DNA from 2 places in the Paenibacillus sp. FSL K6-1122 genome. Region 1 is predicted to be linked to the other one. Evidence: riboswitches for the same ligand, from Rfam matches in the RefSeq annotation. Region 1 holds a riboswitch; the other holds the start of a gene.
The links. Region 1 has a riboswitch for S-adenosylmethionine ahead of mmuP (S-methylmethionine permease). Riboswitches for the same ligand answer to the same signal wherever they lie in the genome.
Positions count from the first base shown of each region.

Region 1 (5,901 bases):
GCACCGCTAAATATGATGAGAATGCGTCCCAAAATGACTAATCCGATCGATGATGATCGGAAAAAATAAATGGAATTCCATCTACTGAAGGTCTGGAGGTGAACTAAGTGAATGGCTCCCAAGGAAAGCTAACCACGACACAGGCCGTTGTAATTATTGTCAATTACATGCTTGGTGCCGGGATATTGACACTACCTCGAACGACCAGCAAAGCTGTCGGAACACCGGATGTCTGGATTTCCATTATCCTATCTGGATTCATTATCATAGGTGTGGGAATAATTCTGGTTACCCTGTGTCGCAGATTTCCGGAGAAAACCGTCTTCCAGTTCACCCGTGAGATTACGGGCAGCTGGATTGCTTACATACTGGGATTGTCTATGATTATGTATTTCATAGTTATTGCCGCATTCGAAATCAGAGTTATGGCTGAAGTGACTGGGATGTATCTGCTCGAACGCACCCCCACCTGGGCGATTGTGATGGTCTTCATGTGGATCGGTGTATATATGATTTCAGGCGGGCTTGGCGTTATCGTACGTGTGTTTGAGATCATCCTTCCGATTACGATTATTATATTTGTGATTGAAATTTTGCTTAGTAATCAGCTATTCGAGATTGGCAATCTGAGACCCGTCCTCGGTGATGGGATTATGCCCGTTTTCCAAGGGTTGAAGCCTTCACTATTATCTTATACGGGCTATGAGGTGATGTTAATCATGACTGCCTATATGAAAAATCCGAAGAAGAGCAATAAAGCGATGACCTGGGGGATACTCATATCCACTATTATCTACTTGATCACGGTGGTGATGGTTATAGGCAGTTTATCGCTCGATGGCATCAAAACTCGAACCTGGCCAACGCTGGATTTGGTAAGAAGCTTCGAAATCCAGGGTCTGATATTCGAGCGTTTTGAATCCTTATTGCTGGTCATCTGGATTATGCAAATCTTTTCGACTACAGCAATTACACATTACTGCGCTTCGGTGGGTATTCGTGATTTGTTTCGTTCCAAAAAAATCAAAGGCATCATGTACGGCCTGCTGCCGTTCATTTATCTGACAGCAATGATACCCAAAACAGTGGATGATACCTTCGTACTAGGAGATATGCTAGGCAATGTGTCCGTATTTTTGTTTGGCATTTTACCTCTGGTACTACTGTTGTTAAGTCTGATTCGCAAAAAAGGAGGCAAGCATGCATGATTACATTCCGCATGTTGTTACGCTTAGCCACTGTATTATGCATTCTCTTAACGATATCCGGATGTTGGAGCAGTCGAGAGATAGAGGATCTAAGTGTCTACGTTGGTCTCGGGATCGATATCGGCAAAGAGACGGAATTTGAGGAGAACATCGCCAATCAGGGAGGAGGGTATTCCAAGCAGAACAATGTGACAGCCACGGTACAGATTGCTCCGGGTAATTCCAGCAGTCAGAAGAGCCAACAATCCGGTTCGCCTGCTTCTGGTAAAACGTCCTATTCCAATGAACAGCTTACCGGAGATTCCTTGCTGCAAATCTTTCGTCAGTTTGCACTGAGACGAGATCATCCGCTCATCGGACATCATCTGAAGGTTATCGTTGTGTCCAAGGATATCGCCAAAAAGTATGGTCTGGACCAGCTGCTGGATTTTGTACTTCGGGATAACGATATTCGTCCTAACTGTCTGGTGTTGATTAGCCATCATCGCGCTGTTGATGTTCTGACTTCAGATGATCCTTCCCGGATTCCAGCATTTTATCTTACAGGTATTACCGGTAATTCATACTTGTCCAATAAAATCCTGGACCCCGTTCTACTCTCCAAATTAGATGCACAAATGCAATCCGGTTCCAGCTTTTTGCTCCAGAATGTACTGAACTTCAATGGAGAGGACAAGTTCTCCGGTGCCAGTATCTTTGATGGGAAAACAACAAAATTCATCGGGGAACTCAGCCAAACGGATCTAGAAGGGCTATCTTGGCTCAGACCTAAAGAAAAAGGAGGTATCTTGAAGACATACAATAAAGAGGGGTTCACTGTTGTATATGAAATGAAGAAGAAAAAAACAACAATAATTCCAAAAGTGGTTGGCGATGATATTTCATTCCATGTGAAAACTGAATCCGAAGGCTGGTTGATGGAGGATTGGCGTGCTCCCGAGGAAGAGGAAAAAGGTGCGTATCTCAGTGAATTGGAAAAAGAATTTGCTGAACTTGCCAAACAACAGATTCGACAGTTGTTATACAAACTGCAGCATACCTATAAAGTAGATGTTGCGGATTTTCGGGATAGCTTGCGTATTAAAGAACCTAAAACATGGAAAAAAGTCAAAGACGATTGGGATAAAATTTTTAGCACCGTGCCGATCACCTATGAGGTAAAGACCACCATCACGAATCCGGGGTCTTCCACCGAATAGCGAGGTGTGCCATATATTATTTAATTGTTGACACATTCATGATAGATCGCTATATTAGTAAAAAATCATTTTCTTATCCAGAGAGGTGGAGGGACTGGCCCTTAGAAACCTCAGCAACAGATCTGAAGGATACTGTGCTAATTCCAGCGGGTGAAAGCCTGATAGATAGGAGCGTTTGTTTTTATTTGTCAGTAACGGCGCACTCTTTAGGCAGAGTGGGTCTTTTTTGTTTTTTCTGGATGAAGAAGTAGGGGAGCAGCAGGTATGGAGAACAACAACGACAAAGGGCATTTTCAGCGGAAAATGCAGGCACGGCATGTGGTCATGCTCTCTCTCGGAGGAGTCATTGGAACGGGATTATTCCTCAGCTCAGGTTACACCATTCAGCAGGCGGGACCACTGGGAACCATTCTGTCCTATCTGATCGGAGCCATCGTTGTATATCTGGTGATGCTCTGTCTTGGTGAACTGTCTGTTCATATGCCAGAGACGGGAGCATTTCATAGTTATGCAGCCAAATATATCGGACCGGCAACAGGTTACACGGTGGCTTGGTTATACTGGTTAACCTGGACTGTTGCGCTTGGCTCCGAATTCACAGCCGCCGGATTGCTTATGCAGCGCTGGTTCCCATCGGTAAACGTATGGATATGGAGCGCGGTTTTTGCACTGATGATCTTTCTGTTTAACGCTCTAACGGTGAAATTTTTTGCGGAATCCGAGTTCTGGTTCTCATCTGTAAAAGTAGTGACTATCGTAATCTTCATTATTATCGGTGGCGCAGCCATGTTTGGGTTCATTCCCATGGCGGATTCTGGACCGGCTCCATTTCTATCGAATATTACCGCATCCGGGTGGTTCCCTCATGGGGCTACAGCGATATTGATGACCATGCTTGCTGTAAACTTTGCCTTCTCAGGCACCGAGTTAATCGGCATTGCCGCCGGTGAGACGGAGAACCCGGAAAAGACGATACCAAAGGCTATTCATACAACGCTGTGGCGTTTGGTTATTTTCTTCATCGGAACGATTATTATCTTGTCGGCCTTGCTGCCCATGTCGGATGCCAGTGTACTGGAAAGTCCGTTTGTAGCGGTAATGGAGCGGGTGGGTGTACCCTATGCAGCAGACATTATGAACTTTGTTATTCTGACGGCGATTCTCTCTGCTGCCAATTCAGGCCTGTATGCATCTTCACGTATGCTCTGGTCTCTGGCTGACAAAAGAACGATCTCTCCGTGGTTTGCCAAATTGACCAAAAGCGGAGTACCGCTGAATGCACTTCTGATTAGTATGGTGGGTGGTGCGCTGGCCTTGCTGTCCAGCATCATTGCGCCAGGTACGGTGTATATTACGCTGGTTTCCATTTCAGGTCTGGCTGTCGTTGCGGTATGGATGAGCATCAGCGCTTCCCAATACATGTTCCGCAGACAATATATCCGGGAAGGACATGCGGTCAAAGATCTGGTCTACCGCACACCACTGTATCCGGTGGTACCAATTGTTTCATTTATATTATGCCTGGCTTCATGCATAGGTATTGCCTTTGACCCGACACAGCGAATTGCGCTGTATTGTGGGGTTCCGTTTATCGCAGTATGTTACGCTGCTTATTATCTGACAGAACGTGTGAATAAGAAAAGAGGACAAGTACATGACGCAAGAACAACAGACTAACCCCATGGAACAGATCCTTCGTGAACATCCGGTCATGATTCTGGATGGAGCGTTGGCTACGGAACTCGAACAGCATGGATGTGATCTCGATGATCCACTATGGTCTGCTCGTGTGTTGCTTGAGAATCCGGATGTTATTGTTCAGGTCCATGCAGATTATTTTCGAGCAGGAGCCGACTGTGCGATTACATCCAGTTATCAGGCGACGGTGGATGGTTTCCGCAAGAGAGGGATCGATGAACAGTCAGCACTGGAGCTGATCCGGAAGACGGTGGAACTGGCTGTACAGGCGAGAGATGACGTATGGGCAGAAGTGCAGAGCGGTGTAGTAGGGAGAGAAAGCTCGACAGGTCAGCTTGTAAAAGCTCCTTCAGTACGTTCCGAGAACGTGGAGAACGAGGAGAACGAGGAGAACATAACAGATCGTACAGGGGATCGCGAAGCAGACAGTCTTCGTCCACGTCCAATTATTGCCGGTTCCGTTGGTCCGTACGGCGCCTATCTGGCGGATGGTTCAGAGTATGTGGGACATTACGACGTGTCGGATGAGACGCTTGCCGCATTTCACCGTCCACGTATGGCGGCGCTGATTGAAGCGGGTGCTGATATTCTGGCGTTTGAGACGATTCCTTCCTTGCAGGAAGCACAGGTGCTGGTTGATGTACTGAAGGAGTTTCCTCATGCGTATGCCTGGTTATCATTTTCTTTAAAAGACGGGACAAGCATCAGCGAGGGCACACCGCTTGAGGTATGTGCACAGACGTTTGGCTCCGAGCCGCAGGTTGCGGCAATTGGCCTGAACTGCGCTCCCATGGAAGTGGTGACGGAAGCCGTAAGTATTCTTAGCCGTGCCAGCGACAAACCTGTTATTGTGTATCCGAACTCAGGTGAGACGTATGATGCAGTGACGAAGACGTGGAGTGGACAGGGTACATGTGGCAGCATGAGTGATGCTTCGGAACAGTGGGTTGCTGCGGGCGCGCAAATTATTGGCGGCTGCTGCCGTACTACGCCACATCAGATTGGTGTACTTGCGAAGAAATGGCGGAATTAGTTCATATCATGATAACAAGCCCTTCCACATCCTATAGAGGTATGGAAGGGCTTGTTTTATTGTGTTAAGGCATTCTGATTACATTATTCGATAACCAGCATACGTGGCGATGCTTCCCGAATGATTCTCGAAGAGAACCACGAGCCAAGACTGGCTGCAATGATGCTTAGACAGGTGAACAGTACCATTCCACCCCAATGCAGGATCAGTGGAAGCTGTACGATACCATAACCGGAAAGGACCATTTCGAGTAGAAGAGGCAGCAGGTATACGCCGACGAAAATACCCAGTATGGCTCCCACGGAGGACAGTATGAACATTCCCATGGTGAGCGACAACCGGATTTGGCGAGATGTCATTCCCAGCGATTTGTATATCCCGTACGTTCTGCTTTCTTTACGGATATTGATTCTACAAGTACTGAAAATAATGATGAACGTCACAATGATAAACAGCAATCCGATCAGGCTCATCGGATAGATCAGGATGTTAGCGGCTTCCGCGTAAACCGAATCAAGCAAAGTCTTCTGAGTGACTACCGAAGCAAAATCTTTAAATTGCTCATTTAATTCAGAGGCAACCTTACCCGCTTGTGCCATATCGTTCACATTGATGAAGATAACATCAAATTCACTATAACCGGGGTTCACACTTCTCATGGCATCAATGGTGATTCTGCCTGAAACAGACATGTTGGCGATCGCCTGATAGATGCCTGTGATGAGGAATGTACGCTTTTCTCCTTCAATATAGATATCGATAA
Region 1 covers NZ_CP150272.1:6,200,130-6,206,030, reverse strand. Annotated here, with positions in the region: gene NSQ20_RS27800 (spore germination protein) at 1-69, shown strand, start outside; gene NSQ20_RS27795 (spore germination protein) at 108-1,208, shown strand; gene NSQ20_RS27790 (Ger(x)C family spore germination protein) at 1,205-2,407, shown strand; SAM riboswitch class I at 2,478-2,579, shown strand; gene mmuP (S-methylmethionine permease) at 2,672-4,084, shown strand; gene mmuM (homocysteine S-methyltransferase) at 4,062-5,138, shown strand; gene NSQ20_RS27775 (FtsX-like permease family protein) at 5,222-5,901, opposite strand, start outside.

Region 2 (5,901 bases), 320 kb from region 1:
GGTTCTTCGGATTGGCTGTGATGTCTTGAATCGTAGATGAGATATTTGTGTTGTCTTTCAGCGTGATAATGCCTTCCTTCGCAAGTAACAACAGTGCACGTCCACCATTGGATGGGTCATTTGGAATTGCTACTTTTGCGCCGTCTGCCAACTCATCCAAAGACTTAATCTTTTTGGAGTATCCACCAAAAGGTTCAACATGAACAGGTGTTACAGAAACGAGGTTGAATCCACGTTCTTTATTCTCTGTATCCAGATAAGGTTGGTGTTGGAAGAAGTTTGCATCCAATTTTTTGTCAGCAAGCTGCTGATTGGGTTGTACATAGTCGTTGAATGTAACGACTTGCAGACGAATACCTTGTGCTTCCAGTTCAGGCTTGATGCTTTCCAGAATCTCTGCATGTGGTGTAGGTGAAGCTCCAACTTTCAATTCAACCGTGCGTGGTGCACCTGCTGAATTGTCTGCGCCGCTATCGGCGTCCTTGTTGTTTCCGCAAGCTGCGAGAACCGCAATCAACATAAGACTAAGTAGAGCAAAAGACCATTTTTTCATGTGTAAAACCCCTTCTCTAATCATTTTTGTCATGTGGTGTCCGCATTATTGCATAACCATCATGTTATCTATGTGTTATTTCCTGGTGAAAAATGTAACCAAGCGATCTCCAGCCATCTGGAGAATTTGCACTAAGATGACCATAAATACAACGGAAATGATCATAATTTCATTCTGATAACGATAATACCCATAGTTGATTGCCAGCGTTCCTAGACCTCCACCGCCAACCATGCCCGCCATCGCCGTATAGGAGACAAGCGTAACAATGGTGATCGTTATACCCGCAAGCAGTCCAGGCAGTGCCTCAGGCAGTAACACCCGTCTTACAATCTGTCCGGTCGATGCACCCATCGACTGTGCCGCTTCAATGACACCCCGATCAACTTCTCGCAACGTCGTCTCCACCAAACGAGCAAAATAAGGAGCTGCTGAAATAACTAAAGGTGGTATAACACCTAACACACCTGTAGCAGTACCGACGAGTGAACGAGTGAACGGTATAAGAGCAACAATCAATATGATAAATGGGACTGAGCGCAAAATATTCACAATCAAGGACAATATAATGTACACCGTCCGTGACTTGATCGAAGCAGAACGGGCTGTCATGAACAGCAGCACTCCGAGCGGTAAACCAAAAATTACGGTGAACAAGCCTGATACACCCAAAATTTGCAGTGTCTCAATGGAGGCTTTACCAACCTCTTCCCAGCGAACTGTTGAAAAATCCATCTAACGAAGCACCTCCACATCAAGTCCCTCAGCGGTTAATTCTGATATCGTCCGATCAATCGCATTTGAATCACCCTCGAACCGAACGGTCAGCTGCCCATAAGGAACCTGTTTGATCGTAGAGATTGTTCCCTGCAGGATGGCAAAATCCACTCCTGTCTTACGTACCGTTCTGGACAAAATCGCTTCATATGTTTTGTTACCCAGAAAGGATATCTTCACAAGTTTGGAAGCAGCACCTGCCTGCAATTCAACGCCTGCATTTGCCAGAGCGGTCTCTTCCAGAGCAAGTCCAGCTTCATGGTCACGCATCATGAAGTCCCGCGTGATCGCATGCTGTGGCTTCAGGAACACGTCTGTTACAGGTCCTTGTTCCACAATGCCACCTTGATGAATGACAGCCACCTTGTCACAGATGTTCTGAATGACATGCATTTCATGTGTGATCAGCACAATCGTTAGGTTGTACTTTTCATTAATGTCGAGTAATAACTTCAGGATTGAATTTGTCGTCTGCGGATCAAGTGCCGAAGTAGCCTCATCACAGAGAAGTACATTTGGATCACTTGCAAGTGCTCTCGCAATCCCTACACGTTGTTTCTGGCCACCCGATAATTGAGCCGGATATTTGCTGCTGTGGTGCTCCAGACCAACCAGTGCAAGCATTTCCTTCACTTTGCGATCAATGGCTTCCTTGGGTGTATTCACAAGCTTTAGTGGAAAAGCTACATTGTCATATACCGTTGCCGAAGATAACAGATTAAAGTGTTGAAAAATCATTCCGATCTTGCGTCTCTGTTGCTGCAATTCGGTTTTGCTCAGTTCAGTCAGGTTAATTCCGTCAACCCATACCTCACCCTCCGTAGGCCGTTCCAGCAAATTAATACAGCGAATCAATGTGCTTTTGCCCGCTCCGGAATGGCCAATCACTCCGTAGATTTCGCCCTTTTGGATGCTCAAATTCAACTCGGATAACGCTGTTGTAGATTTTGTTCCTTTGCCGTACGTTTTCGTTAAACCTTTTAATTCAATCAATCGCACTTGCCCCTTTCCAACCACCTACATGTATCTTTACCCGATCTAAAGGAAAACTCCCCTTAAAGTACAAAAAAAGAGCCCTTTGCAGATACAAAGAGGGCTCTTCACGTGAAAGAATATACCTTCTCATCTGCCAAAATCGTGTCTTGCACCATTTTGTAGGAATTAGCACCTAACATCTATAACGAATGATACATGTATCATGTCATTACAAATCGGTTGCCGGGCTTCATCGGGCCTGTCCCTCCGCCGCTCTCGATAAGAAATATGTTGTTGTAGGATTTTATAAGTTCATGTAGTTTATGCTTTATAATGTGAACGTAACTTCCAAAAAATCAGTTATATCCGTGTAACATTCGATTGAAACTCAGTATATTCCAAGTATTCCGATTTGTCAAAGGGAATTATTTCTTTTCCATATTTTATTGATATAACTATAAGAGGCTGTTAACGTTTCACAGACCATATCGACACCCTGACGCATTTCCTGCACATGCTGATTCAGATCCTCCAATTTCACTTTACCTTGCAAGGTCTGGTGTAACTGCCACAGGTCATCGTGCATTTCTGAGTTCATGTAGTGAATTTCCATATTACGTCGTTTGCGCAGCTTGCTCATCGGCTCACGATAAGAGTCCTTGATCTGTATTAATTGCAACGCAAGATCATGATGTTCCCTCGCATAGTCGAACTGCCTTAACATTGTGAAATAAGAAAAATGCGCTTTGGTATTTGAAGTATTCAACTGGAATATTTCATTTAATACCGTGCCGACTTTATCCAGAATGGCAAAGCAGCGGATAAAGCCATCTTTGTAGAAATACACATACCGTGCATACTCGGCTTTTTCAGTCGGCGTCATATCATCCGTTGATCCTGCAACGACCTTTTTACGAAAATGAGCAGCAGCGAAACAGCTTTGCTCCAGTTCATCCAGTGAGGAGATGAGTCCCTGAGTCCACACATACAGTTTCCGATAGTCATGCGTGGGATCATGGTCCACATGCATTTGTCGTTGAAATAGCTCAAGCGTATGCGCCATTGCGTCCATCGCTGCCTTCAATTTACCTTCGTTTATACGTGGCTTTTCCCCCAACAACGTTCGCAGCATATCTAACCTCCTCTTTTCCAAATCAACAAGAATTCATCACCGTAAACGAAACATCATTCATTCCGTGTAATTGCTGCTTGCCATAGGTTGCCCTGATCCCTCTGACATCAAACAAAGTCCACCTGTCCAATGATGTACATCACTGGATGGTGGACTTTCATATTTAAAAACGATTAGCCGGGCGATGTAGCTTGTACACCAGGAAACTCATATACGTTAAGACTCCGAACAATATGGCGATATCCAGCATATGAGCAAGAGCTACGAACATGTATACTTCCGGACGGTTCATTGTCACCATCATGAAAATACCAATTACTACTTGCATCAGAATAAGAACAACGGATACCACGCCAAGGGTACGCATTTCCTTGTTGTCCGGATGATTACGGTAAGCGAAGTGACCCAGAATCGCGATAACAATCACGAGCGACGCAGCTGCTGCACGGTGAGCAAAAGCAACCGCTACCCCACCCGAAAGCTCAGGAATAATCTGACCGTTACAAAGCGGAAATCCAGAACATCCGCCGGCAGAATCCGTGTGACTCACAAATGCACCTGTGTATACCACGAGATATGTGTAAATGGTGGAGAACCAGACCAGATTCCTGAATTTTTTGCTAACCCGAGGGTATTTATTCAGGCGCTCCAATCCGCCATCTTTGGCCTCCTGCCTTATGCCCAGCGCCATCATTAGAGAACTGGCAAAAGCAATCAGTGCAAAACCAAAATGCAGTGCCATGACTGCTGAAGATTGGGAGAAGACAACGGCAAAAGCCCCCATGATTCCCTGGACGATAACAAATACCAGAGTTAAGAAAGAAAACAATTGCAGGTCACGGCGTGACTTGCCAAACCGCAGAAAAGCAACAAACGAGGCAATGGACAACAGTCCAGCCAGTGCACTTACAGCGCGATGGGAATATTCAATGAGTGAAGCCACAGTATGTGCGGGAACGAGTTTTCCGTTACATAAAGGCCATTCTGTTCCGCAGCCAAGGCCTGATTCCGTTTTGGTTACGATGCCTCCACCAAAAGTGGCCAGAAACATGACAAGACAGGTTAATACGGTTAACCATTTAAACAAAGTTAAGTGTTTCAATTTTTTCTCACCCGCTGTTGGTTTAAGATGGCGAAGAATATTCTCCGCTTGTTTCGGTACTTTGACACTTATTTCACAACTAAATTCATTATACCGGATAAAATGTTCATTGACGTCGCGCTTTGTGACAAAATGTTAACGTCTGGTGAAATAATGACCCGAAGGTCATTGAGGATATGTACAGAAACGTTTCTTACATAGAACGTGTCGAACACACAAACGCCATTTCCCTATTTCAAGAGAAATGGCGTTCTTTTTATTATACCCTTTTACAACATGAACCTGTCATACTTTTATATAAGTTCAATGAAACATTTACACAATAACGGAGAGGAAAGAAATAGCCTGAAGAAGCGGAGCTAAAAGCTTTCTGAAAGAAAGCTGCATCGGAAGCATATGCTTCGCCTTTATCCCCGGATTTCCCCTTTATAAAAGGGATCAAAGAAATCTGGGGATAACAGCGATCAAAAGGTTATTCTGTCATCGGAGTGCCTGTGTAAAAGTTGAGCTTGTATAACATTATTTATGAATCGTGTTGTACACCTCAACTGCGCGATCCAGGAACTGCTCAATCTCTTCTCTCGACTTGCGCAGCTTGTTCACATACCGTACGAGTTCGCGGCCATCTGTATACGCCACAAAGCTTGGAATGCCAAGAATATTCTGCTCTTCACTAACGGTTCCAACCTGATCCACGTCGACCTCAATTAAGGTCAGTTCACGTGCATATTTCTCTTCAACCTCAGGCATAAACGGATCGATGTATTTGCAGTCACCACACCAGTCTGCCTTGAATACGGCAATCGTCAAACGTGGGGATTGGATGGCTACATCAAAAGCCGGTTTGGAAGTAATCTGTTCCATTCGGTTCATCTCCCTTTCTGTACCTTGTCTTACCCTAAGTGAAGCAAATTGGCGAGTGGAAGTCAAATAATCAGCGCATACTTAGAATAACCACATGGTCTGTGAAATTAAACCCAGAACATCATGAAAGGATGTCACATCATGACTTCCACCAGAACCGATTCTTCCAGCGAACAACATCACGGGTCCCTCCTGCAGATGGTCCGTTCCATTCCGGGTGCTGCCCGGGAAATCTGGCGTGGCAAACAGGCTGCATGGCTAGCTTCTGCACAGCTTCGTCACCCTTTGCGTGACATCGAGTGGGATACAGATACGGCAGCTGCCTTACAGTCTGAGGTGGAGCGTTTGTTACCTGCCAGCAACAAATCTTTTGCACGCACGGACCAGGTTCAAAGCGCACTCGTCTGCGAAGAAGATTGCATCATTCTGGAAGAGATTAAGACACTGACTCAGGAGCACAATCGGAGTAATATCACCCGCACGGCAGCCTATCTGGAA
Region 2 covers NZ_CP150272.1:5,883,861-5,889,761, forward strand. Annotated here, with positions in the region: gene NSQ20_RS26350 (MetQ/NlpA family ABC transporter substrate-binding protein) at 1-553, opposite strand, end outside; gene NSQ20_RS26355 (methionine ABC transporter permease) at 629-1,288, opposite strand; gene NSQ20_RS26360 (methionine ABC transporter ATP-binding protein) at 1,289-2,323, opposite strand; SAM riboswitch class I at 2,450-2,591, opposite strand; gene NSQ20_RS26365 (Cthe_2314 family HEPN domain-containing protein) at 2,721-3,437, opposite strand; gene NSQ20_RS26370 (heme A synthase) at 3,601-4,539, opposite strand; gene NSQ20_RS26375 (thioredoxin family protein) at 5,059-5,403, opposite strand; gene NSQ20_RS26380 (DUF2515 family protein) at 5,545-5,901, shown strand, end outside.
Region 2: it holds a riboswitch for S-adenosylmethionine, as region 1 does, so the genes downstream of both, NSQ20_RS26360 (methionine ABC transporter ATP-binding protein) here and mmuP (S-methylmethionine permease) in region 1, are expected to answer to the same signal.